DNA from 3 places in the Serratia sp. TSA_7 genome. Region 1 is predicted to be linked to each of the others. Evidence: predicted binding sites of a transcription regulator. Region 1 holds the regulator's gene; each other region holds the start of a gene.
The links. Region 1 encodes PhoB, which activates phosphate uptake and scavenging genes when phosphate is short. Its sites were predicted from a motif close to CTGTCATAAAACTGNCNNAT; they were not measured.

Region 1 (7,491 bases):
CCGGACAGGGTGCGGGTGTCACGCAGCGCGTCCGCCTGCCAGGTATCCACCACCTGCAGTTCCAGCGCGTCGCTGGTTTTGCGTTGCAACAGGTAGCGCCCGTGTAGCCGCCCCAACTGGTTATTGGCCAGGTGTACCAGGTGATCCAGCGTCAGCCCCTGGGCAAATTTGCGGAACTTATCGCCTTCTTTGGAGCCGATCAGCTGGTTGAGGTAGCTCCAGTCGTCGTACTGCTGCTGGCTCTGGCTGATTTGCTCAAACAGCGATTGCTGATTGAGACGGCGTGCGGCGTCGCTTTCCAATTGGTTGCGCACTTCGCCCTGACGCAGTTGCAAGGTTTTCAATTGCTGCGCCAACGCCTCCAGGCTCTGGCTCAGGGCTGGCGCGTCGGCCTGGGTTTCATCCAGCCCTTCCGGGCGCTGTTGCCGCTGTTGTTCCAGCGTATGAACCGCTTGTGCCAGCAGGGCGCTGGCCTCCACCTGCCGCTGGTGCAACCGTTCTTTATGCTGCTGCAATTGCCGGCGCTGTGCGTCATCCAACAGCGCGGCGCTGAAGGCGGCTTCGTCGCTGAATTCGCTGGCGGCCAGTGCTTCCAGCCAGGTTTGTTCCGCCTGTTGCAGCCTCTCGCTCTGCCGTTGCTGCTGTTGTTGCAGGCCGGCAAGCTGGCCGGCCAGGCGATCGCGCTGTTCCTGAGCTTTCTGCCATTGTTCCACCGCCTGATGGCTGGCCTGCTCGCAGGCGGCCAGTTGGGCACGCAGCTGTTCGCGCACCTGCGGAATCTGTTGTTCGCCAAACAGCGCCAGCCGCTGCGCGCGGTGTTCGCTCAGGGTTTTCTCGCCCTCTTGCCACTGTTGTTGCAAGCGCTGCTGTTGCAACTGCGCGTCGGCGTGGTTTTTTTCCAGCAGGGTGAAGCGCTCGTCCAGCAGCGCTTGTTGCTGTTGTGCTTGTTGTTGCTGCGCCTGGAGCTCGGCCAGGGCATCTTTCGCCTGTTGTACCGTCTGTGCTGCCTGCTCGTGCTGCGCCAGCCCTTGCTGGCCCTGGCGTTCTTCGCTGTCGCAGGCGTTCAGCCACTGGCTCAGGCGCTCGGCATCTTGCAGATCGAAATCAAACGCCAGCGGCGCGCTGAGGGTTTGCCACTGTTGGCGCTGGGCGGCGAGTTGCTGCTCGTCCTGCGCTATTTGCTGTTGTTGGCGCTGTTGCTGTTCCTTCAGGCTTTCGCAACGGGTGCGCAGTTCGGTGCCTTGGGTGTACAGCGCCTCGGTTTTGACGCGCATTTCCGCCAGGCGCAATGCCGTCTCGGACGGTTTTACCGCCTGATATTGCTCAATGGCCGGATGGCTGGCGGAACCGCATAACGGGCAGGGCTCGCCGCTTTGCAGCAGTGCGCGCTCGGCTTCAAGACTGACGATGCGCTTTTCCAGCTCAAGGGCTTTTTCCACGTCTAACTGATGCGCTTTTTGCTGCTTGTAGTGCCGCCGCGTTTCTTCCAGCTGTTGCTCATGTTCGCCAAGCTGCGCCTGACGGGCGGTAAACTCTTTGCGCTGTTGTTCAAGCCGCTCGCTGGTCTGGCGGAACAGCGAGGAAAGGGTGAACAGCTGCTGGCGTGCCGGGCGCAGCTCGGCCAACTCGGCCTGACGCCGGCGCAGCGCCGCCAGCGGTGACTGCGCTTCCAGCGCATTTTGCTGCTGTTGCTGCGCCATCAACGCCGCGTTAAGACCGTTAAGCTTCTCCTGATGTTGCCCGGTCTGTGCGGTCAATTGGCTGCGTTGAACGTTTAACTGCTCCAGATCCGTTGTCTGCTGATGGCACTGCCGGGCGGCGTTGTCGCACGCCTGCTGCAATTCCGTCTGCGTTTTTTGCAGCTGAGCAATCTGGTGGTCGAGCGGGACGATCTGCTCGTCGATCAGCCGCTGCTGGATCTGCTGGCGCTCGGCCTGCGCCTGCTGCTCGGCGCGCGCTTTTTCCACGGCCTGCTGCAATGGCGCCATCTGCGCAAGCTGATGCTCCTGCTGCTGCGCCATTTGGGCGATCTGCTGTTGCAGCGCCTGCTGCTCACTGCGGCAGCGGTGACGGTCGTTATGCAGCGGCCGCAGTTTCTCCGCCGGTTCGCTGCGCGCCAACTGTTGCAACTGCGGTTTGGCCGCAGCCTGCTCCTGTTGCACGATGTTCAACTGGCGTTGGTATTCCTGCTGCTGGTGCTGCGTTCGCTGCCACTGTTGCAGCCAGTTCAGCGCCTGTTGCTGTTGCCGGGTCTGCCCGCTGAGGGCGGTTTCCTGCGCGCTCAGCTCAGCTAATTGGCTCTCCAATTGCTGACGCTGTTCGTCATTCAGCAGCTCAATGCCGCTGGCGCGTTGATGCAAGGCGTCCAGATCGGCTTTGGCCTGTTTGTGCTGCTCGAAAACCCGTTCGGAAAGTTGGCCGTAGATCTCGGTGCCGGTCAGCTCTTCCAGCAGTTCGGCCCGGTCATTGGCATCGGCATTGAGGAAGGCGGCGAACTGCCCCTGGGACAGCATCATCGATTTGGTGAAGCGGCCGAAATCCAGCCCGGTGATCGCGGCGGTCAGATCCAGCTTGTCGCGGACTTTATCCGCCAGGATTTTACCGTCTTCACGCAGCGCCAGTTCCACCTTTGGCGCTTGCAGATTGCCGTCCGGCGCATTTTTGGCGCGGCGTTGGCTCCAGAAGGCGCGGTAGCCGACGCCTTTGACCTCAAATTCGACCTCCGCCAACGATTCGGCGGTGTGGCGCGTCATCAGTTCGTTTTGGCTCGGTGTCACGTTAAGGCGCGGTGTCTGGTGGTACAGCGCCAGGCAGATGGCATCCAGCAGGGTGGTTTTGCCCGCGCCGGTTGGCCCGGTGATGGCGAACAGCCCATTGCTGGCAAAAGGCTCAGCGGTGAAATCGATCTTCCACTCGCCCTGCAATGAATTGAGGTTCTTCAGCCGCAGGCTCAGGATTTTCATTGGGTCGGCTCCTCGTCGTTGTGCCGTACGGCCTCGACCACCTGATGGAACATTTGGCGCATCCGCTGCTGGCGAGGCTCAGTGATTTCCGTCTCCTGCGCCAGCCGCCGCTCGAAGACCTCATCGACGCTCAGTTCGTTGAGCGTTTCCTTGTCCTGCTGTTCGAGGGCCTGGCGGCGCTGTTCTTTACTGCGGCGCAGCAATACCACCTCCACCGGCAGTTGATCCGCCAGCAGTTGAATACGGCGCTGAATGTCGCTGAGGTAATCTTGCGTGGCCACTTCGATATCCAGCCATACCGGCAGTTCACCTTGATAATCGGCGAACTGCCGCAATTGTTGCTCGATCTGCGCCAAATCGCCCTTGATCAGTTGCATTGGCTGGAAGCTGGGGATATCCAGTGCGGTGACCTGTTGCAGGGCGCCTTCGACGAAATCCACCATAAACACGCTCTTGGGTTTGCCCAGCTCATCGAAACTGAGCGGGATAGGCGAACCGCTGTAGCGGATATGCTCGGATTTGGCGACGTTCTGCGCCCGGTGAATATGCCCCAACGCAATGTAGTCGGCCGGCGGAAACGCCTGCGCCGGGAAGGCATCCAGCGTGCCGATGTAAATATCGCGCACCGAATCGGAGGTGGTAACCCCCACGGTGGTCAGGTGGCCGGTGGCGACAATCGGCAAGGTTAGCCCCAGTTCATCGCGGCGTGCGCAGGCCGCTTGGTAGAGCTGTTGATAGTGTTCCGCGATCGCCTCTTGCAACGCCTGCTGCTTTTGCGCGCCCGATTCGCCGGCGCGGCTGGTCGTCAGATCGCGCGGGCGCAGGAACGGGATGGCGCACAACACCGCACCCGGTTGGCCGTCGCGTTGGTTAAGCACCAGGATCTGCTGCCCGATGTCGCTCTGGGCGTTGGCGATCACCGTTGTATTCAGGCAAGAAAGCAATTCACGCGATTCATTCAGGGTTGCCACGGAGTCATGGTTACCTCCCAGCACCACCAGTTGGCAGCCGGTACGCTGCAGCTCCACCACGAAGCGGTTATACAGCTCGCGGGCGTAACTCGGCGGCGACCCGGTGTCGAACAGATCCCCGGCGACGATCAGCGCATCCACCCGTTGCTGTTCGATTTGCTCGATCAGCCAGCGTAAAAAAGCCTGGTGCTCGGCGGCACGGCTTTTGGTGAAAAAGTACTGGCCAAGATGCCAGTCAGAGGTGTGGATCAGGCGCATGACACTCCCGGGGCGATAAACTAATGGGGGGATTATAAAGGGGGCAGACTCTCCTGTCGTGACGCAATGATTATGACAACTGAATGATTTTTCTTTGAAGCTGGAAATAATCGCTATGCTTACTGGCTATAACAGGCTGGTTTTTTCATAAAAGTGTCACAAAACTGACGCATAATGGCGCCCGCAATCAACTGTGATCGCTAACACATTGGCAGGATTGACGATGGCAAGACGCATACTGGTGGTGGAAGACGAAGCGCCGATCCGTGAGATGGTGTGCTTTGTGTTGGAACAGAATGGTTACCAACCGTTGGAAGCCGAGGATTATGACAGCGCCGTGACGCGCCTGTCTGAGCCGTTCCCTGATTTGGTGTTGCTCGACTGGATGTTACCCGGCGGTTCCGGTATCCAGTTTATCAAACACATGAAGCGTGAAGCGCTGACCCGCGATATTCCGGTGATGATGCTGACCGCACGCGGTGAAGAAGAAGACCGGGTGCGCGGCCTGGAAGTGGGTGCGGACGATTACATTACCAAGCCGTTCTCGCCGAAGGAACTGGTGGCGCGCATCAAGGCGGTAATGCGCCGCATTTCACCGATGGCGGTGGAAGAAGTGATTGAAATGCAGGGGCTGAGCCTGGACCCTTCCTCACATCGCGTAATGGCTAATGAGCAGGCGCTGGATATGGGGCCGACCGAGTTCAAACTGCTGCATTTCTTTATGACCCATCCGGAACGTGTTTATAGCCGTGAACAGTTGCTTAATCACGTCTGGGGCACTAACGTTTATGTGGAAGACCGCACCGTTGACGTGCATATCCGCCGGCTCCGCAAGGCGTTAGAGACCACTGGTCATGACAAAATGGTTCAAACCGTTCGGGGCACCGGCTACCGATTCTCAACGCGTTACTGATCGCGTCGCGCTGGAGAATATGCTGTGCTAGAACGCCTTTCCTGGAAGAGGCTGGCCCTGGAGCTGGCTCTTTTCTGTTTACCTGCCTTACTGCTGGGGCTGATTTTCGGCTATCTGCCCTGGCTGCTGCTGGCCGCCGTGCTGGCGGCGCTGGTCTGGAATTTCTACAACCAACTCAAACTTTCCCACTGGCTGTGGGTCGATCGCAGCATGACGCCGCCGCCTGGGCGCTGGAGCTGGGAGCCGCTGTTTTACGGCCTCTACCAGATGCAACAGCGCAACCGTCGACGTCGCCGTGAACTGGCGTTGTTGATCAAACGTTTTCGCAGCGGCGCGGAATCGCTGCCCGATGCGGTGGTGATGACCACCGTCGAAGGCAATATCTTCTGGTGCAACGGGTTGGCGCAGCATCTGCTGGGATTCCGCTGGCCGGAAGACAACGGCCAGCACATCCTTAACCTGTTGCGTTACCCAGAGTTCAGCCACTATCTGCAACAGCAGGAATTCACGCGGCCACTGACGCTGCAACTCAATAACGAGCACTATGTCGAGTTCCGCGTGATGCCCTATTCGGAAGGGCAACTGTTGATGGTGGCGCGCGACGTCACCCAAATGCGCCAGCTTGAAGGCGCGCGCCGCAACTTCTTCGCCAACGTCAGCCATGAGTTGCGTACCCCGCTGACGGTATTGCAGGGCTACCTGGAGATGATGAGCGACGAGGAGCTGGACGGCTCGTTGCGCGGCAAGGCGCTGGGCACCATGCAGGAACAGACCCGGCGTATGGACGGGCTGGTCAAACAGCTGCTGACGCTGTCGCGCATTGAGGCGGCACCTAACGTCGATATGAACGAGCGGGTCGATATTCCGCTGATGCTGCGGGTGTTGCAGCGTGAGGCGCAGTCGCTGAGCGGCGACAACCATGAGATTACCTTCCGGGTGAACGAGCAGCTCAAGGTGTTCGGCAACGATGACCAACTGCGCAGCGCGGTGTCGAATCTGGTGTATAACGCCGTCAATCACACGCCGAAAGGCACCCATATTGAGGTGAGCTGGCAACAGACGCCAAACGGCGCGCAATTCCAGGTCAGCGACAACGGGCCGGGCATCGCCGCCGAACATATCCCGCGCCTGACCGAGCGTTTCTACCGCGTCGATAAAGCCCGTTCACGCCAGACCGGCGGCAGCGGGCTGGGGCTGGCGATCGTCAAGCATGCGCTCAGCCACCACGATGCGCGGTTGGAGATCCTCAGCGAGCAGGGGATCGGCACCCGTTTCATCTTTACCTTGCCTAACCGGTTGATTGTTCCTGCAGCTTTATCAGAGAATGCGGTGAAAAATTAACGCGCGAGAGGCTGGCATGATCCGAATTACCCGATGGTTGTTGCTGTGCCTGGCGCTGCTGGCGAGCCGCGGCGCACTGGCGCAGCCGGACGGTATGCTGTCCGGCAACCTGTCGAGCGTCGGCTCCGATACGCTGGCGAATCTGATGGCGCTGTGGGCGCAGGACTTCAGTCAGCACTACCCTAACGTCAATTTGCAGATCCAGGCCGCCGGTTCTTCAACCGCGCCTACCGCACTGGCGGCGGGCGCAGCGCAGCTTGGGCCAATGAGCAGGCCGATGAAGGCGGCGGAAGTGTCGGCGTTCGAACACCGTTATGGTTATGCGCCGCTGGCCGTGCCGGTAGCGGTGGATGCGCTGGTGGTGCTGGTGCATCAGGACAACCCGTTGCGTGGCCTGAACCTGCAGCAGCTCGACCGCATTTTCTCCGCTACCCGGCGCTGCGGCGAAAGCCGGCCGCTGATGCGTTGGGGCGAATTGGGGTTGACCGGCAGTTGGCAACAGCGCGACCTCCAACGTTTCGGGCGTAACTCCGCCTCCGGCACTTACGGCTATTTCAAACTGCGCGCCCTGTGCGGCGGCGATTTTATGCCGCGGGTCAATGAGCTGCCCGGTTCGGCCTCGGTGGTGCAGGCGGTGGCCGGCTCGCTGAACAGCATTGGCTACGCCAGCATCGGTTTTCGCGCCAGTGGCGTGCGTCTGCTGCCGCTGGCGGAGTCGGGTGAAAACTATGTTGTCCCCAATGATACCAACGTGCGCAACGGCAGCTATCCGCTGTCGCGCTATCTGTATATTTACATCAACAAGGCCCCCAACCAACCGCTGGAGCCGCTGACCGCCGCTTTTCTCGATCGCGTGCTGTCCGATGCCGGGCAAAAGCTGGTTAATCATGACGGTTACCTGCCGCTGCCACCCGATACGCTGCGTAAAACCCGGCTGGCGCTGGGCCTGAAGTAATCCTCCAACGGGCGCCGAGTGGCGCCCAACGTGAATTTCTCTCAACACCAATGAAAATTATTCTATTGCCGCCCGACAAGCGGCGTGACA
Region 2 (7,491 bases), on a different contig from region 1:
CCCGCGATCTCTACGGCATGCTGCATGACGATGCGGACATCACCACCAACGTTTATCGCAACGACGACTGGTTCATCAACCGGGAAAGCCCGGAGCAGGAAGAGTTCTTCCGGGAATCGATCTTCCAGTATCAGCTGTTTGAGCCGGGCCTGCTGGAAACCGACGGCGTGTGCAAGGTGTACTTCACCTGTGACGACCATGAAAAGCTGCTGCCGCTGGAAGATGCCATCAATGCGCGCTGGGGCGATCGGGTTAACGTCAGCTTCTCGTTCCCGACCTGTCTGGAAGTGATGGCGGGCGGCGTATCCAAAGGCCATGCGCTGGAAGAAGTGGCCAAAATCATCGGCTATTCGCTGAAAGAGTGCATCGCCTTCGGTGACGGCATGAATGACCTGGAAATGCTGGCGATGGCCGGCAAGGGCTGCATTATGCGCGACGCGCACCAGCGCCTGAAAGACAAGCTGCCGGAGCTGGAAGTGATTGGTTCCAATGCCGACGACGCAGTGCCGCATTACCTGCGCAAGATGTTCCTGGGTTGATATGAGCAGGATACCTTCAGACGGCTGACAAAGTCCGTTATTAGGGAGAGCGTGCCGAAGGGGTCGTAGCGGCTTGCCCGCCGACCAATTTGCCTGGAGCAAATTGGAACGACTTCATGTCGGCCCGCAGGGTGGGACACAGGGATGTGTCCCATAATGGCCCCTCGGTGCGCTAGGCCCGGGTATCTCGGGTTTAAAGACAACTTTGTCATCAAATTCAGGGCGCCTTGCGGCGCCCTTGTCCGGGTTACTTGTGCTGGCCCTGCTTTTGCAGGAACTGCACGCCCTTGTCGGGGAAGTCGGTGAACACGCCGTCAACGCCCGCCTGGTTGTAAATCACGTCATACAGCTGATTCACGTCGGTCACGTAGTTTGGCAGCGCATCGGCGCGGATGGTGAACGGATGCACCGCCAGCTTGTTGGCATGGGCTTCTTTCACCATATCGGTCAGCACCACGTGGCCCGGCTTGGATTTCTCCGCTTCCACCAGCATGTGGTAGTCCGGGCCGATACCGTCGGCGTACTGGGCAATCTGCTTCATCGCGCCCGGCTTGAACATCCAGTCATAGTCGTATTCCACCCATTTGCCGTCGGCTTTCTGCTCATAGGTTTCCTGCCACTTGTTGTAGGCGATCAGTTGGATCAGCTTCAGATCCATGCCCATCTTCGGTTCCAGCTCGGTTTTAATCCGTTTCAGTTCATTGGCGTCGAAGCATTGCAGATAAACGTTGTCACCCTTGCCGGTATAACCATACTGCTTCAACACCGCCAGCACTTTGCTGGAGATATCCTTGCCTTCCTGCTTGTGGAACCACGGCGCTTTGATTTCCGGGTAAATACCGATGTTTTTGCCGGTCGAATGGTTCAGCCCCTGCACAAACTCGATCTCTTCCTGGAAGGTATGAACGCGGAAGTCCGATTTGCCCATCGGGAAGCGGCCAGGGTAGCCCTGTACCTTTTTGCCGTTTTCGATCTCAAAGCCTTCCGTGAACTTCAGCGATTTGATTTCCGCCAGGGTAAAGTCGATGGCGTAATAACGGCCGTCTTTGCGTGCCCGGCTCGGGAAGCGTTCGGCCACATCGGTGACGCGATCGAGGTAATGGTCATGCAGCACCACCAGCTCGTTGTCCTTGGTCATCACCAGATCCTGCTCGAGGAAGTCCGCACCCTGCGCGTAGGCCATAGCCTTCGCCGGCAGCGTGTGTTCCGGCAAATAGCCGCTGGCGCCACGGTGGGCGATCACCACCTTGTCCGCCGCCTGTGCGGCGCTGACCATTGAGGTGGCCAGGATGATCCCTGTCAGCAGGGCTTTGACGTGAGTCCGCATTCTGTAATTCTCCATGTTGTAGGTGCAGGGTAATAAAAAGGCCGCAGCGCGGCCTTTAAATAATGCGAAATTTGTATGACGCTTAGCCGCGTTTGTTGGCTGCGATTTCCGCGTGGTGCTTTTTCTCGCTCAGCATGGTCAGCAACAGCAGCACTACCGCGCCGATACTGCCGCCAATCATCACCATAAAGCCGCCGTCCCAACCGAAGTAGTCCACGGTGTAACCGACGATGGCGCTGGCCGCAACGGAACCGCCCAGGTAGCCGAACAGACCGGTGAAGCCCGCTGCAGTTCCCGCCGCTTTCTTCGGTGCCAGTTCCAGCGCGTGCAGGCCGATCAGCATCACCGGGCCGTAAATCAGGAAGCCGATGGTGATCATGCAGGCCATGTCGATGCCAGGATTGCCGACCGGGTTGAGCCAGTAGACGACGGTAGCGATGGTCACCAGCGTCATAAAGAACACGCCGGTGGCGCCGCGATTGCCTTTGAACACTTTGTCCGACATCCAGCCGCACAGCAGGGTGCCCGGGATACCGGCGTATTCGTACAGGAAGTAGGCCCAGGAAGACTTATCCAGCGCGAAATGCTTCACTTCTTTCAGGTAGGTCGGTGACCAGTCCAGAATGCCGTAACGCAGCAGGTAAACGAACACGTTGGCCACGGCGATGTACCACAGCAGCTTGTTCGGCAGAATATACTGCATGAAGATCTGCTTGGCGGTCAGCTCTTCTTCCGCTTTCTCGCTGTAGTCGTCCGGGTAATCGTTTTTGTATTCTTCGATCGGCGGCAGGCCGCAGGATTGCGGGGTATCGCGCATCAGCGCAAAGGCGATCAGGGCCACCAGAATAGCGCCGAAGGCCGGCATATACAGCGCCGCGTGCCAGTCGTTGAACCAGGCCATCCCCAGCAGGAACAACAGCGGCGGCAGGCCGCCACCCACGTTATGGGCGCAGTTCCAGACCGAAACGATACCGCCGCGTTCTTTCTGCGACCACCAGTGCACCATGGTGCGGCCACAAGGCGGCCAGCCCATGCCCTGGAACCAACCGCACAGGAACAGCAACACGAACATGACCGCGATGCTCGATGTCGCCCAGGGCACGAAGCCCATGAACAACATCACTGCGGCAGCCAGAATCAAGCCGGCGGGCAGGAACACGCGTGGGTTGGAGCGGTCAGAAACCGACCCCATGATGAATTTGGAAAAACCGTAGGCGATGGAAATACCCGACAGCGCGAAACCGAGGTCGCCGCGGCTGAAGCCCTGATCGATCAAATAAGGCATGGCCAGGGTGAAGTTCTTACGCACCAAATAATAGGCGGCGTAACCGAAGAAAATCCCCATAAAAATTTGCCAGCGCAATTTACGGTAGAGCGGGTCGACTTTGTCGACCGGCACACGGGAAATGTGTGCTGCCGGCTTAAAAATACTCAACATGAGTGCCTCCGATGGCTTTTAGTTATCACATCAATATGATTTTTTACGTTCATTTGATGATTGAGCGGATATCGAATGTGGTGTTTTTTTGTTCCATAACGAGCGTCATCCTAGTCAAAACAGCCTGGTGTCGCTGTGATGAATGGCGCAAATGTTACACTTTTATGAAACTCAGGCGGATTTTGAGCGATTAGTTAACGATATGAAATAGAAAAACGGTCAAAAATCGTGATTCTGATCACATTCATGGTTTTTTGTGGACATTTTATTTTCGTTTTGAGTTCGTTATTGTTCCTTATCAAACAAAGACCCCAGTAACTGTGGCCCAATAGGATAATAACCACGGATCCTGAGGGAGCGTAATGAGCAGCCATTCACCGGACAGCGAAACGGATGTGATAATCATTGGTGGCGGTGCGACCGGAGCGGGTATTGCCCGTGACTGCGCGCGGCGTGGCCTGCGTTGCATACTGCTGGAGCGCCATGATATCGCCACCGGCGCCACCGGCCGTAACCACGGCTTGCTGCACAGCGGAGCGCGTTATGCGGTGACCGACGGTGAGTCGGCGCGTGAGTGCATAGAAGAGAACCGCATCCTCAAGCGCATCGCGCATCACTGCATCGAGCGTACCGACGGGCTGTTCATTACCCTGCCGCAGGATTCGCTGGCCTACCAACAACAGTTTATTGCTGCCTGTCACGGTGCCGGCATCAACGCCGAAGCCATTGATCCGCAATTGGCGTTGCGCCTGGAGCCGGCGGCTAACCCGGCGCTGATCGGCGCCGTGCGGGTGCCGGATGGCACCGTCGACCCGTTCCGTCTGACCGCCGCCAATATGCTCGATGCCCGTGAGCATGGCGCGCAGATCCTTACCTATCACCAGGTGGTCGGTTTGTTGCGCGTGGGCGATCGCGTGACCGGCGTGCGCGTTTTCGACCATCAAGCTGCGCGCCGCTACGATATCCACGCCGAGGTGGTGGTCAACGCTGCCGGCATCTGGGGCCAGCAGATTGCGGAATACGCCGATCTGCGCATCCGCATGTTCCCGGCCAAGGGCGCATTGCTGATCCTCGGCCACCGCATCAACAACATGGTAATCAACCGTTGCCGCAAACCGGCAGACGCCGACATTTTGGTGCCGGGCGACACCATCTCGCTGATTGGCACCACCTCCACCCACATCGACTACGACCAGATCGACAACATGGTGGTGACGCCGCAGGAAGTGGACATTCTGATCCGCGAAGGTGCGCTGCTGGCGCCGGAACTGGCGCAAACCCGCATTTTGCGCGCCTATGCCGGGGTGCGACCGCTGGTGGCCAGTGACGACGATCCCAGCGGCCGTAACGTCAGCCGCGGCATCGTGCTGCTCGATCACGCCAGCCGCGATGGGCTGGAGGGATTTATCACCATCACCGGCGGCAAGCTAATGACCTATCGCCTGATGGCGCAGTGGGCGACCGATAAAGTGTGTGAAAAGCTTGGGCTGGATAGCCCATGCACTACCGCGGTGGAACCGCTGCCCGGCTCCCGGCAGACGGCGGAGGAAACGGTGCGCAGCGTGGTGGCGTTGCCGGCCAGTATTCGCGGTTCGGCGGTGTATCGCCATGGCGATCGCGCCAGCCTGGTGCCGGCCGGTAATCGGCTGGACAACAGCCTGGTCTGCGAATGCGAGGCGGTTACCGCCGGCGAGGTGCGCTATGCGGTGAACTCTCTCACCGTCAATAATCTGGTGGATCTCCGTCGCCGCACCCGTGTTGGCATGGGCACCTGCCAGGGTGAACTGTGTGCCTGTCGCGCCGCCGGGTTGCTGACGCGCTTTAACGTCGTCACCCCGCAGCAGTCGATCGATCAGTTGTCGCATTTCCTCAACGAACGCTGGAAGGGCGTACGCCCGATCGCCTGGGGCGATGCGCTGCGCGAGAGCGAGTTCACCAGTTGGGTTTATCAGGGATTGTGCGGGCTGGACGCACGGGAGAAACAGGAGGCGGATGATGCGATTTGACGTGGTGGTGATTGGCGGCGGCTTGGCGGGCATGGCTTGCGCCATCGGGTTGGCAGAACAGGGCAAGCGCTGCGCCGTGGTCAGCTCAGGCCAGAGCGCGCTTTATTTCTCCTCCGGCTCGCTTGATTTGCTGGCGCAATTGCCCGACGGCACGCCGGTCGACGCGCCGCTGGCTGCATTGCCGGAACTGGCGCGACAGGCGCCGCGGCACCCTTATTCCTTGATTGGCGCAGAGCGGGTGGCGCCGTTATCTGATCAGGCGGCCCAGCTGTTGCAGCGCTGCGGCCTGAACCTGCAAGGCAGCAATGAAAGGAATCATCTGCGCATTACGCCGCTCGGCACGCGGCGGGCCACCTGGCTCAGCCCGCAGGCCATTCCGGTGACGCCGTTGGCCGGTGAATTGCCGTGGGAAAGCGTTGCGGTGATTGGCATCGAGGGCTTTTTGGATTTTCAGCCGCAGCTGGCCGCCGATTCACTCATGCAGGCGTTGGGAGTGCGTACCGGGGTCGGCTGGTTGCATTTACCTGCGCTGGACCGGTTGCGCAACAATCCCAGCGAGTTCCGGGCGGTGAATATCGCCAGAGTGCTGGATTTGCCGGAAAATCGGATGCCGATGGCGGACGAGCTGCGCCGGCTGGCCGGCGATGCCGAGGCGATTTTCCTGCCGGCCTGTCTGGGGCTGGAGGAGGATGCCCCGCTGCTGGCTTTACAGGCGGCGGTGGGCAAGCCGGTACGTCTGTTGCCGACGTTACCGCCTTCGGTGCTGGGTATGCGTTTGCACCAGGCATTGCACCGGCGCTTGCAACAGTTGGGCGGTGTTTTTATGCCGGGGGACAGCGTGCTGCGGGCGGATATCGACGCCGGGCGTGTTACCGGCCTTTATACCCGCAATCACGGCGATATTCCGCTGCAGGCGCAGCAGGTGGTGCTGGCCAGCGGCAGCTTCTTTAGCAATGGGTTGGCGGCGGATTTCGACGGCGTGCGCGAGCCGGTGTTTGGGCTGGACGTAGACAGCCAGGCGGATCGCGCCGACTGGAGCCGCAGCGATCTGTTTGCTCCGCAACCCTATTTGCTGTTCGGCGTGCGCACCGATGGCCGGCTGCGTGCGTTAAGGCACGGGGAGGCGCTGACCAACCTGTATGCCATCGGCGCGGTAACCGGCGGGTACGATCCGCTACGGCAGGGCTGCGGCGCCGGCGTTTCGCTGATCGGGGCGCTGCACGTCGCGCAACAGATTGCCGCAGAGGAGGAGCGACCATGAGCCTGCAGAAAGACAACAGCTTTGAAAACTGCATCAAATGCACCGTCTGCACCACCTATTGTCCGGTCGCCAAAGTCAACCCGCTCTATCCGGGGCCAAAACAGGCGGGGCCGGACGGCGAACGCCTGCGGTTGAAGGATCCGGCGCTGTACGATGAAGCGCTGAAGTATTGCACCAACTGCAAGCGCTGTGAGGTCGCCTGCCCGTCCGACGTCAAAATCGGCGATATCATTCAGCGCGCCCGCGCCGATTACGCTCAGAACAAACCGACGCTGCGCGACGCCATCCTCAGCCATACCGACATCATGGGGTCGCTGTCGACACCCTTTGCGCCCATAGTCAATGCCGCCACCGGTCTGAAACCGGTGCGTGCGCTGCTGGACAAAGCGCTGAAAATTGACCACCGCCGCGAGTTGCCAAAATACTCGTTCGGCACCTTCCGCCGCTGGTATCGTCGTCAGGCGCAGGCCCAGCAGCGCTATGCCGAACAGGTGGCGTTTTTTCACGGCTGCTTCGTCAATTACAACCATCCGCAGTTGGGCAAGGATCTGATCAAGGTCTTTAACGCGATGGATATCGGCGTGCAACTGCTGAAGCGCGAGAAATGTTGCGGCGTGCCTTTGATCGCCAACGGCTTTATCGCCCAGGCCAAAAAGCAGGCCGAAGTGAATGCCGAATCGCTGTATGAGGCGGTGTTGGAACGCGGAATTCCCGTGGTGGCGACCTCGTCGAGCTGTACCTTTACCTTACGTGATGAATATCCGCATCTGTTGGAGGTGGACACTTCGGCGGTGCGCGAGCGGGTAGAACTGGCGACGCGCTATTTGTATCGTCTGATCAACCAGGGCCGCACTCTGTCGCTGAAGCGCACGCCGTTGCGGGTGGCGTATCATACGCCGTGCCATATGGAGAAAATGGGC
Region 3 (7,491 bases), on a different contig from region 1:
TTTTTACCCGCCCAGAAATGGGCGGATCCGGGCATAAATAGAATGCAACCTTTTGCGATGACTAAATAAAATCATCCAATATTAACCCTGATGATATCGCTGAAGCACGGAGTAGTAGTCGAGATACCGCCAGTTTGTGCGGGGTGTCAGCCTTACTGCCCCTGCGCCGCCAGCGCCTGAGCGCAAGCCCAGGCCGAGCTCCAGGCCCACTGGAAGTTATAACCGCCCAGCCACCCTGTCACATCCACCACTTCGCCGATAAAGTACAGGCCGGGTACCTTGCCGGCTTCCATCGTTTTGGAAGACAGCTCTTTGGTATCCACGCCGCCAAGCGTCACTTCCGCCGTGCGGTAGCCTTCGGTGCCGTTCGGCTGCACGCGCCAATTCTGCAAGGTTTCGACCAGCGCGGCCTGTTGCGTGGGGTTCAGCTGCTTCAGCGTGGCTTCCGGCAATTGCCCCAGCGTTTGCAGGCACTCCACCAGGCGTTTTGGCAGGTGCAGCGCCAGGGTGTTTTTCAGGCTTTGGTTGGGATGGGCCTGACGTTGCTCATTAAGGAAGCCCGCCAGATCGAGTGCAGGAAGTAAGTTAACGCTCACAAACTCACCAGGCTGCCAGTAGCTGGAAAGCTGCAATACCGCCGGGCCGGAAAGGCCACGGTGGGTGAAAAGCAGGCTTTCGCGGAAGCTGACGCCGTTTTCGGCGGTGATCACCGCCGGCACGGAGACGCCGGACAACGTTTGCAGGTGTTCCAGCAGCGGTTTATGCAGGGTAAAAGGCACCAGCGCGGCTCGGGTCGGCAACACCTTCAGGCCAAACTGCTCCGCCAGCTTGTAGCCGAACGGCGACGCGCCCAGCCCCGGCATGGAAAGCCCGCCGCTGGCCACCACGAGTGAGCGAGCGCTCACTTTCTCGCCATTCAGCGCCAGTTCGAAACCGGCTTCGGTTTTTTCCACGCCCAGCACTTCACTGCGCAGGCGCGTCGTCACCTGGCCCAGTTCGCACTCTTTAACCAGCAGTTCGACCACCTGCTGCGCCGAGTCATCGCAAAACAGCTGCCCCAGCGTTTTCTCGTGGTAGGCGATGCCGTAGCGGTTAATCAGATCGATAAAATCCCACTGGGTATATCGTGCCAGCGCCGATTTACAGAAATGCGGGTTGTTCGACAGGTAGGCGGCCGGTTCGGTGTACATATTAGTAAAGTTACAGCGTCCGCCGCCGGACATCAGGATTTTGCGTCCCGGTTTTTTGCCGTTATCGAGCAGCAGCACCCGGCAACCGAGTTGCCCCGCCTGTGCCGCGCAAAACATGCCCGCTGCGCCCGCACCTATTACCACGACATCAAACTGTTCCACCTGCGCCTCTCTGAATAAAAACCACAATCGCGACAAAAGGCCGCCATATTACGCCGTTTCGCTACCGGTAACCGACAACTTTACGGCGGCAGATTGTAAAGCCATGCCGCCGCCAGCGCCATAGTAAGAAAATATTACAGTACGCTTATCAGCATAAGATTATGATATTTCATATCTTTGTCATGCCAACGCCATCGTTTCGTCATATCTAAATCAAAAAAACGTCATATTTTCCTTTTCCCCGGCCCCGGTTGTCACGGATAATGCGCGGCGTTCATGTCCACAAACTGGCGTAACGCTTATGCTGCATTTGTTCGCAGGCCTGGATTTCCATACCGGCCTGATGTTAATTCTCGCATTGTTGTTCGTGTTGTTTTATGAAGCCATCAACGGCTTTCATGATACGGCCAATGCGGTCGCTACAGTAATCTATACCCGTGCCATGCGCTCGCAACTTGCGGTCGTGATGGCGGGCTTGTTCAACTTTCTTGGCGTTATGCTCGGTGGTTTGAGTGTTGCTTACGCCATTGTTCACCTGTTGCCTACCGATCTGTTGTTGAACGTCAGTTCAGCGCACGGATTAGCCATGGTCTTCTCCATGCTGCTGGCGGCGATTATCTGGAACCTCGGCACCTGGTATTTCGGTCTGCCGGCCTCCAGCTCCCACACGCTGATTGGCGCAATTATCGGTGTTGGTTTAACCAACGCACTGATGACTCACACCTCGGTGGTGGATGCGCTTAACGTCCCGAAAATGATCGGTATTTTCCTGTCATTGCTCATCTCGCCGCTGGTCGGCATGATGGTCGCCGGGCTGATGGTGTTTGCCTTGCGCCGCTATTGGAGCGGCAACAAGAAACGCCAGCGTATCCACATGACCCCCGCGGAACGTGAAAAGGTCGACGGCAAACGCAAGCCGCCGTTCTGGACCCGTATCGCACTGATCCTGTCGGCTATCGGCGTCAGCTTCTCGCACGGCGCCAACGACGGCCAGAAAGGCATCGGCCTTATCATGCTGGTGCTGATCGGCGTTGCGCCGGCCGGCTTCGTGGTCAATATGAATGCAACCGGTTATGACATCACCCGTACGCGTGATGCCGTGACCCACCTGCAGCAATATTACCAGCAGCACGGCGATGCCCTGTCACACGTGGTGTCCCTGACGCCGCTGGTGCCAAGCCCGGAAGACGAGGTTTCGCCGAATAAGCCGACCGAGTTCCACTGCGACAGCTCCCGCGCCATGCCGGCGATTGAGCTGACGCAGGGCCTGCTGAACAATCTGCAAAGTTACGATCAACTGACGGTAGAACAGCGCAGCCATCTGCGCCGCCTGCTGATGTGCGTAACGGATACCGCAGACAAGGTCGCCAAACTGCCGGAAACCTCCGCCGCGGACCAGCGTTTCCTGAAGAACCTGCGTCAGGATCTGCTGCAAACCGTTGAGTATGCACCGCTGTGGATCATCGTTGCGGTTGCTCTGGCGCTGTCACTCGGCACCATGGTTGGCTGGAAGCGCGTTGCCACCACCATCGGCGAGAAAATCGGTAAGAAGGGCATGACCTACGCTCAGGGCGTGTCGGCTCAGATGACCGCAGCCTTGTCGATCGGCGTGGCCAGCTACACCGGTATGCCGGTTTCCACCACCCACGTGCTCTCTTCGGCGGTAGCCGGGACGATGATCGTGGACGGCGGCGGCGTACAAAGTAAAACCGTGAAGAACATCCTGTTGGCCTGGTTACTGACCCTGCCGATTTCGATTCTGCTTTCCGGTTCACTGTACTGGCTGGCGCTTAAGGTTATCTAAGCAGCTTGTTCCATGAAAAAGGCGGCCCGATGTGGCCGCCTTTTTTTTGCTCGTAACCAGGGAAACCGCCCGGTTTTAATACCAAATCATCAGCGCCAGCAGGCTGACCACCACCAGCCCGCACAGGGCGGAAGTCAGCATAAACTGGCCGCGCACCCGCTCACAACGGCGGATGAACTCCGGGTCGTGGTGCTCGACGTAGCGCTGCGAGAAGATGTAGCGCACCAGCCGCAACTGCTTGCTCGGCTGGCCGTGGGCAGTAAAGAAACCGCCGCCGTCGACGTATTGGTACAACAGCGGATCGCAGCCGCGCAACACCACCAGCAGCGCACGCAGAGAAGAGTAATACCGCACCATGTTTACCACACACACCACACACAAAGCCCAAAACAGCGCGACGGTACTGATCATGATTGCCCCCTCAAGGCGTTGTTATCCGCGGCGCTCCGCCGGGTCCAACTGCCCTACCTCGATGCCCATTACTGCGGGAGCCTACCGCTCCGATCCCCTTTTTACCGCTCGGGCCACGCATAACCCACAGCCTCTGAAACAAGCCGCCGCCAGGCAAAGTACCGGTAGCGCAGACTGGCTCAGAGGAGAAAAGGTGAGGCCCATATTCATTATTGTAGGTGAATGAAACGTAAACTGGCCTGAGCAGTCGATAAAATTTACCGCAACCTGCCCATTTGTCATCCATCGATTGGTTATAAGTGATAACCACCCTGCCCGCCATTCCCGGTATTTTCCACGGCCAGATGGGCGTTTGGGACTATACTCTGTTTAAGAATGCTTATGTTTCAAGCGGTCAAACCGCCAATAACCCCAGTAATGATAGGATTTTCAACCCGGCGGGTGTAAAACTGACGGGGTAGAGATGAAGAGATTTTTTGATGCAACACACTGTGATCGCCCCAACATATCATTGTGTTATCTGAATGATAAAATGCAGGTAAACCTAAAGCGCCAGGCTGGTACGCTGAATGCCTGCTAACCCTTTAATCGGCATTATATGGAAGGAGTATTCTCATGGCTTACAAACACATTCTGATTGCGGTAGACCTGTCCCCGGAGAGCAAAATTCTGGTGGAAAAAGCCGTATCTATGGCGCGACCGTACAACGCCAAAGTTTCCCTGATCCACGTAGATGTTAACTATTCCGACCTGTATACCGGCCTGATCGACGTTAATCTCGGCGATATGCAAAAGCGTATCTCCGAGGAAACGCACCACGCGCTGACCGAGCTTTCGCAAAATGCCGGTTACCCGATTACCGAAACCCTGAGCGGCAGCGGCGATTTGGCGCAGGTGCTGGTCGATGCCATCAAGAAATACGATATGGACCTGGTGCTGTGCGGTCACCACCAGGATTTCTGGAGCAAGCTGATGTCCTCTGCACGCCAACTGATCAACACCGTGCATATCGATATGCTGATTGTGCCGCTGCGTGACGAAGAAGACAGCGCCGAAGATTAAGTAAGCGCTCGCAAACTTAGCCTGCCAACGCCCGCCTCTTGCGGGCGTTTTTCGTTATACCGCGATCATTAATCGCTTGTTAATCAACCGCCCTCCAGTGATATAGTCGCTAAAGACACAACATCATCCCCCAGGCTTTATTCATACCAATATTTATAAAAATAATGGGGGAAATTAATAGTATTACCCTATGAATTTCGGGCTGTAACCAGGCAGCCAGCTCGCGGATCACCAGGCGCTTACTCAGGTAAGTCACTGGGGAACCGCGAGCTCAGCTAACAAGGCTACAGCTTGAAAGGCGACGGGTATAAAGGAGCTATCCATGGAAAATGCCGTATCGGTAGAGTCGTTTTTGTCCTCGCTACAACGCCACAATCCCCACCAGCCTGAGTATTTGCAGGCGGTAAGAGAAGTGTTTACCTCTCTGTGGCCATTTATCGAACGCAACCCGCGCTATCGCGAGCACGCGTTGCTGGAGCGTTTGGTGGAACCGGAGCGTGCCATCCAGTTCCGCGTCAGTTGGGTGGACGATCGCGGCCAGGTGCAGGTTAACCGCGCCTGGCGCGTGCAGTTCAATTCCGCCATCGGGCCGTATAAAGGCGGTATGCGTTTTCATCCGTCGGTGAATTTATCGATTCTGAAATTCCTCGGCTTCGAGCAGACCTTCAAAAATGCGCTGACCACTTTGCCCATGGGCGGCGGTAAAGGCGGGTCGGATTTCGATCCGAAAGGCAAAAGCCAGGCGGAGATCATGCGTTTCTGCCAGTCGCTGATGACGGAGCTGTACCGCCATCTTGGCCCGGATACCGATGTGCCCGCCGGGGATATCGGCGTTGGCGGCCGTGAAGTCGGCTTTATGACCGGCATGATGAAAAAACTGTCCAACAACACCGCCTGCGTATTTACCGGCAAAGGGCTGTCGTTCGGCGGCAGCCTGATCCGGCCCGAGGCCACAGGTTATGGGCTGGTCTATTTCACCGACGCCATGCTGCAACGCCACGGGCTGGGCTTTGAAGGGATGCGGGTCGCCGTTTCCGGCTCAGGCAATGTGGCGCAGTACGCCATCGAGAAGGCGCTGGAACTGGATGCGCGCGTGATCACCGCGTCTGACTCGGGCGGCACCGTGGTCGATGAGGCCGGTTTCACCACCGAGAAGCTGGCCCATCTGGCGGAAATCAAGAATCAGCGTTATGGCCGGGTGGAAGACTACGCCCGTGAGCGCGGCCTGGTCTACCTAGCCGGCCAGCAACCGTGGAACGTGCCGGTGGATATCGCTCTGCCGTGCGCAACCCAAAACGAACTGGATCTGGAAGCCGCACAGTTGCTGATCCGCAACGGAGTCAAAGCTGTGGCCGAGGGCGCCAATATGCCCACCACCATTCAGGCTACCGATGCGTTCCTGGACGCCGGCGTGCTGTTTGCCCCGGGCAAGGCCGCCAACGCCGGCGGCGTGGCCACTTCCGGCCTGGAAATGGCGCAGAATGCCGCGCGCATCAGCTGGCGGGCAGAAAAAGTGGATGTACGTTTACAACATATCATGGCGGATATTCATCAAGCCTGCGTCGAATACGGCGGTGAAGGGAAACAAACTCACTACGTGCATGGCGCCAATATCGCCGGATTCGTCAAGGTTGCCGACGCCATGCTGGCACAGGGCGTGCTGTAACTCACCCTTAAGGTGACATTGATCACATATCCGTTAAATGCTTCAATGCCGGCTCTCCTGCCGGCATTTTTACCGCCCCAAAACGCCCTTCCCACTTTTGGATAGTTGCAATAATGTAAATAAATATGATTTACTTTGTTAAATAAATGATGATTTTCCGTAGTAAAATTACCACCACTAAATTATTAAACATTTAATTAACATTAAAACCGCCATAATTTTACCTCAATGTGCGCAGATCACATTTCCTCAACTTCGGTTACGCCCCCTCTTCCATTCCTTTGTAATCTGCACTGGTGGAAAAACATCCACCCCTACAGATAAAAAAGGTACAGCGAATGAAATTTAACCTCGCATTATTAAATGCATGTGTGGTTTCTGCGTGCATGTTATCGACAACACCTGTTTTTGCCGCTGAAAAGTACGAGATCGCCGTGGTTGCCAAAGTGACCGGCATTCCCTGGTTCAACCGTATGGAAGTGGGCGTAAACGACGCAGCCAAAAAGCTCGACGTCAACGCTTACCAAACCGGGCCTTCCACCCCAGACCCGGCCGCACAGGTCAAAGTGATTGAAGACCTGATCGCCAAAAACGTTAACGCCATCATCGTGGTGCCAAACGACGCCAAGGTGCTGGAGCCGGTGCTGAAAAAAGCGCGCGAGAAAGGCATCGTGGTACTGACCCATGAATCCCCGGACCAGCAGATCGGCCAGTGGGACATCGAAACCATCGACAGCGAGAAATATGCGCAGGCCAACGTCGATGAGCTGGCGAAAGACATGGGCGGCAAAGGCGGTTACGCCATTTACGTCGGCTCGCTGACCGTGCCGCTGCACAACGCCTGGGCCGATTCCGCCATCAAATACCAGAAAGCCAAATACCCGGACATGTTCGAAGTCACTTCGCGTCTGCCGGTGGCGGAAAGCATCGATAAATCCTACGCCACCACGCTGGATTTGATGAAAACCTATCCGCAGATGAAAGGCATTATCGGTTTTGGTTCCCTCGGCCCGATCGGTGCCGGCCAGGCGGTCGCCAAGAAACGCGCCAAGGACAAAATCGCCGTGGTGGGCATCGCCATGCCGGCGCAGGCCGCTCCTTACCTGATGCGCGGCGATATCAAGAAAGCGCTGCTGTGGGATCCGAAAGACGCCGGCTATGCGCTGGTGACGGTGGCCGACCAACTGCTGCAAGGC

Region 2: a site for PhoB is predicted at 3,456-3,475, ahead of glpT (glycerol-3-phosphate transporter). Genes of this name have one in related genera too.
Region 3: a site for PhoB is predicted at 1,629-1,648, ahead of pitA (inorganic phosphate transporter PitA). Genes of this name have one in related genera too.

The regions. Positions count from the first base shown of each region.
Region 1 covers NZ_JBQZFU010000006.1:104,303-111,793, reverse strand. The annotation lists gene sbcC (exonuclease subunit SbcC) at 1-2,963, opposite strand, end outside; gene sbcD (exonuclease subunit SbcD) at 2,960-4,192, opposite strand; gene phoB (phosphate response regulator transcription factor PhoB) at 4,416-5,105, shown strand; gene phoR (phosphate regulon sensor histidine kinase PhoR) at 5,130-6,446, shown strand; gene ACUTQW_RS18520 (PstS family phosphate ABC transporter substrate-binding protein) at 6,463-7,401, shown strand.
Region 2 covers NZ_JBQZFU010000005.1:60,647-68,137, reverse strand. The annotation lists gene yigL (sugar/pyridoxal phosphate phosphatase YigL) at 1-539, shown strand, start outside; gene glpQ (glycerophosphodiester phosphodiesterase) at 787-1,866, opposite strand; gene glpT (glycerol-3-phosphate transporter) at 1,949-3,304, opposite strand; gene glpA (anaerobic glycerol-3-phosphate dehydrogenase subunit A) at 3,667-5,310, shown strand; gene glpB (glycerol-3-phosphate dehydrogenase subunit GlpB) at 5,300-6,571, shown strand; gene glpC (anaerobic glycerol-3-phosphate dehydrogenase subunit GlpC) at 6,568-7,491, shown strand, end outside.
Region 3 covers NZ_JBQZFU010000008.1:174,994-182,484, forward strand. The annotation lists gene ACUTQW_RS21175 (BaiN/RdsA family NAD(P)/FAD-dependent oxidoreductase) at 153-1,352, opposite strand; gene pitA (inorganic phosphate transporter PitA) at 1,654-3,156, shown strand; gene uspB (universal stress protein UspB) at 3,232-3,567, opposite strand; gene uspA (universal stress protein UspA) at 4,183-4,629, shown strand; gene gdhA (NADP-specific glutamate dehydrogenase) at 4,952-6,295, shown strand; gene ACUTQW_RS21200 (autoinducer 2 ABC transporter substrate-binding protein) at 6,634-7,491, shown strand, end outside.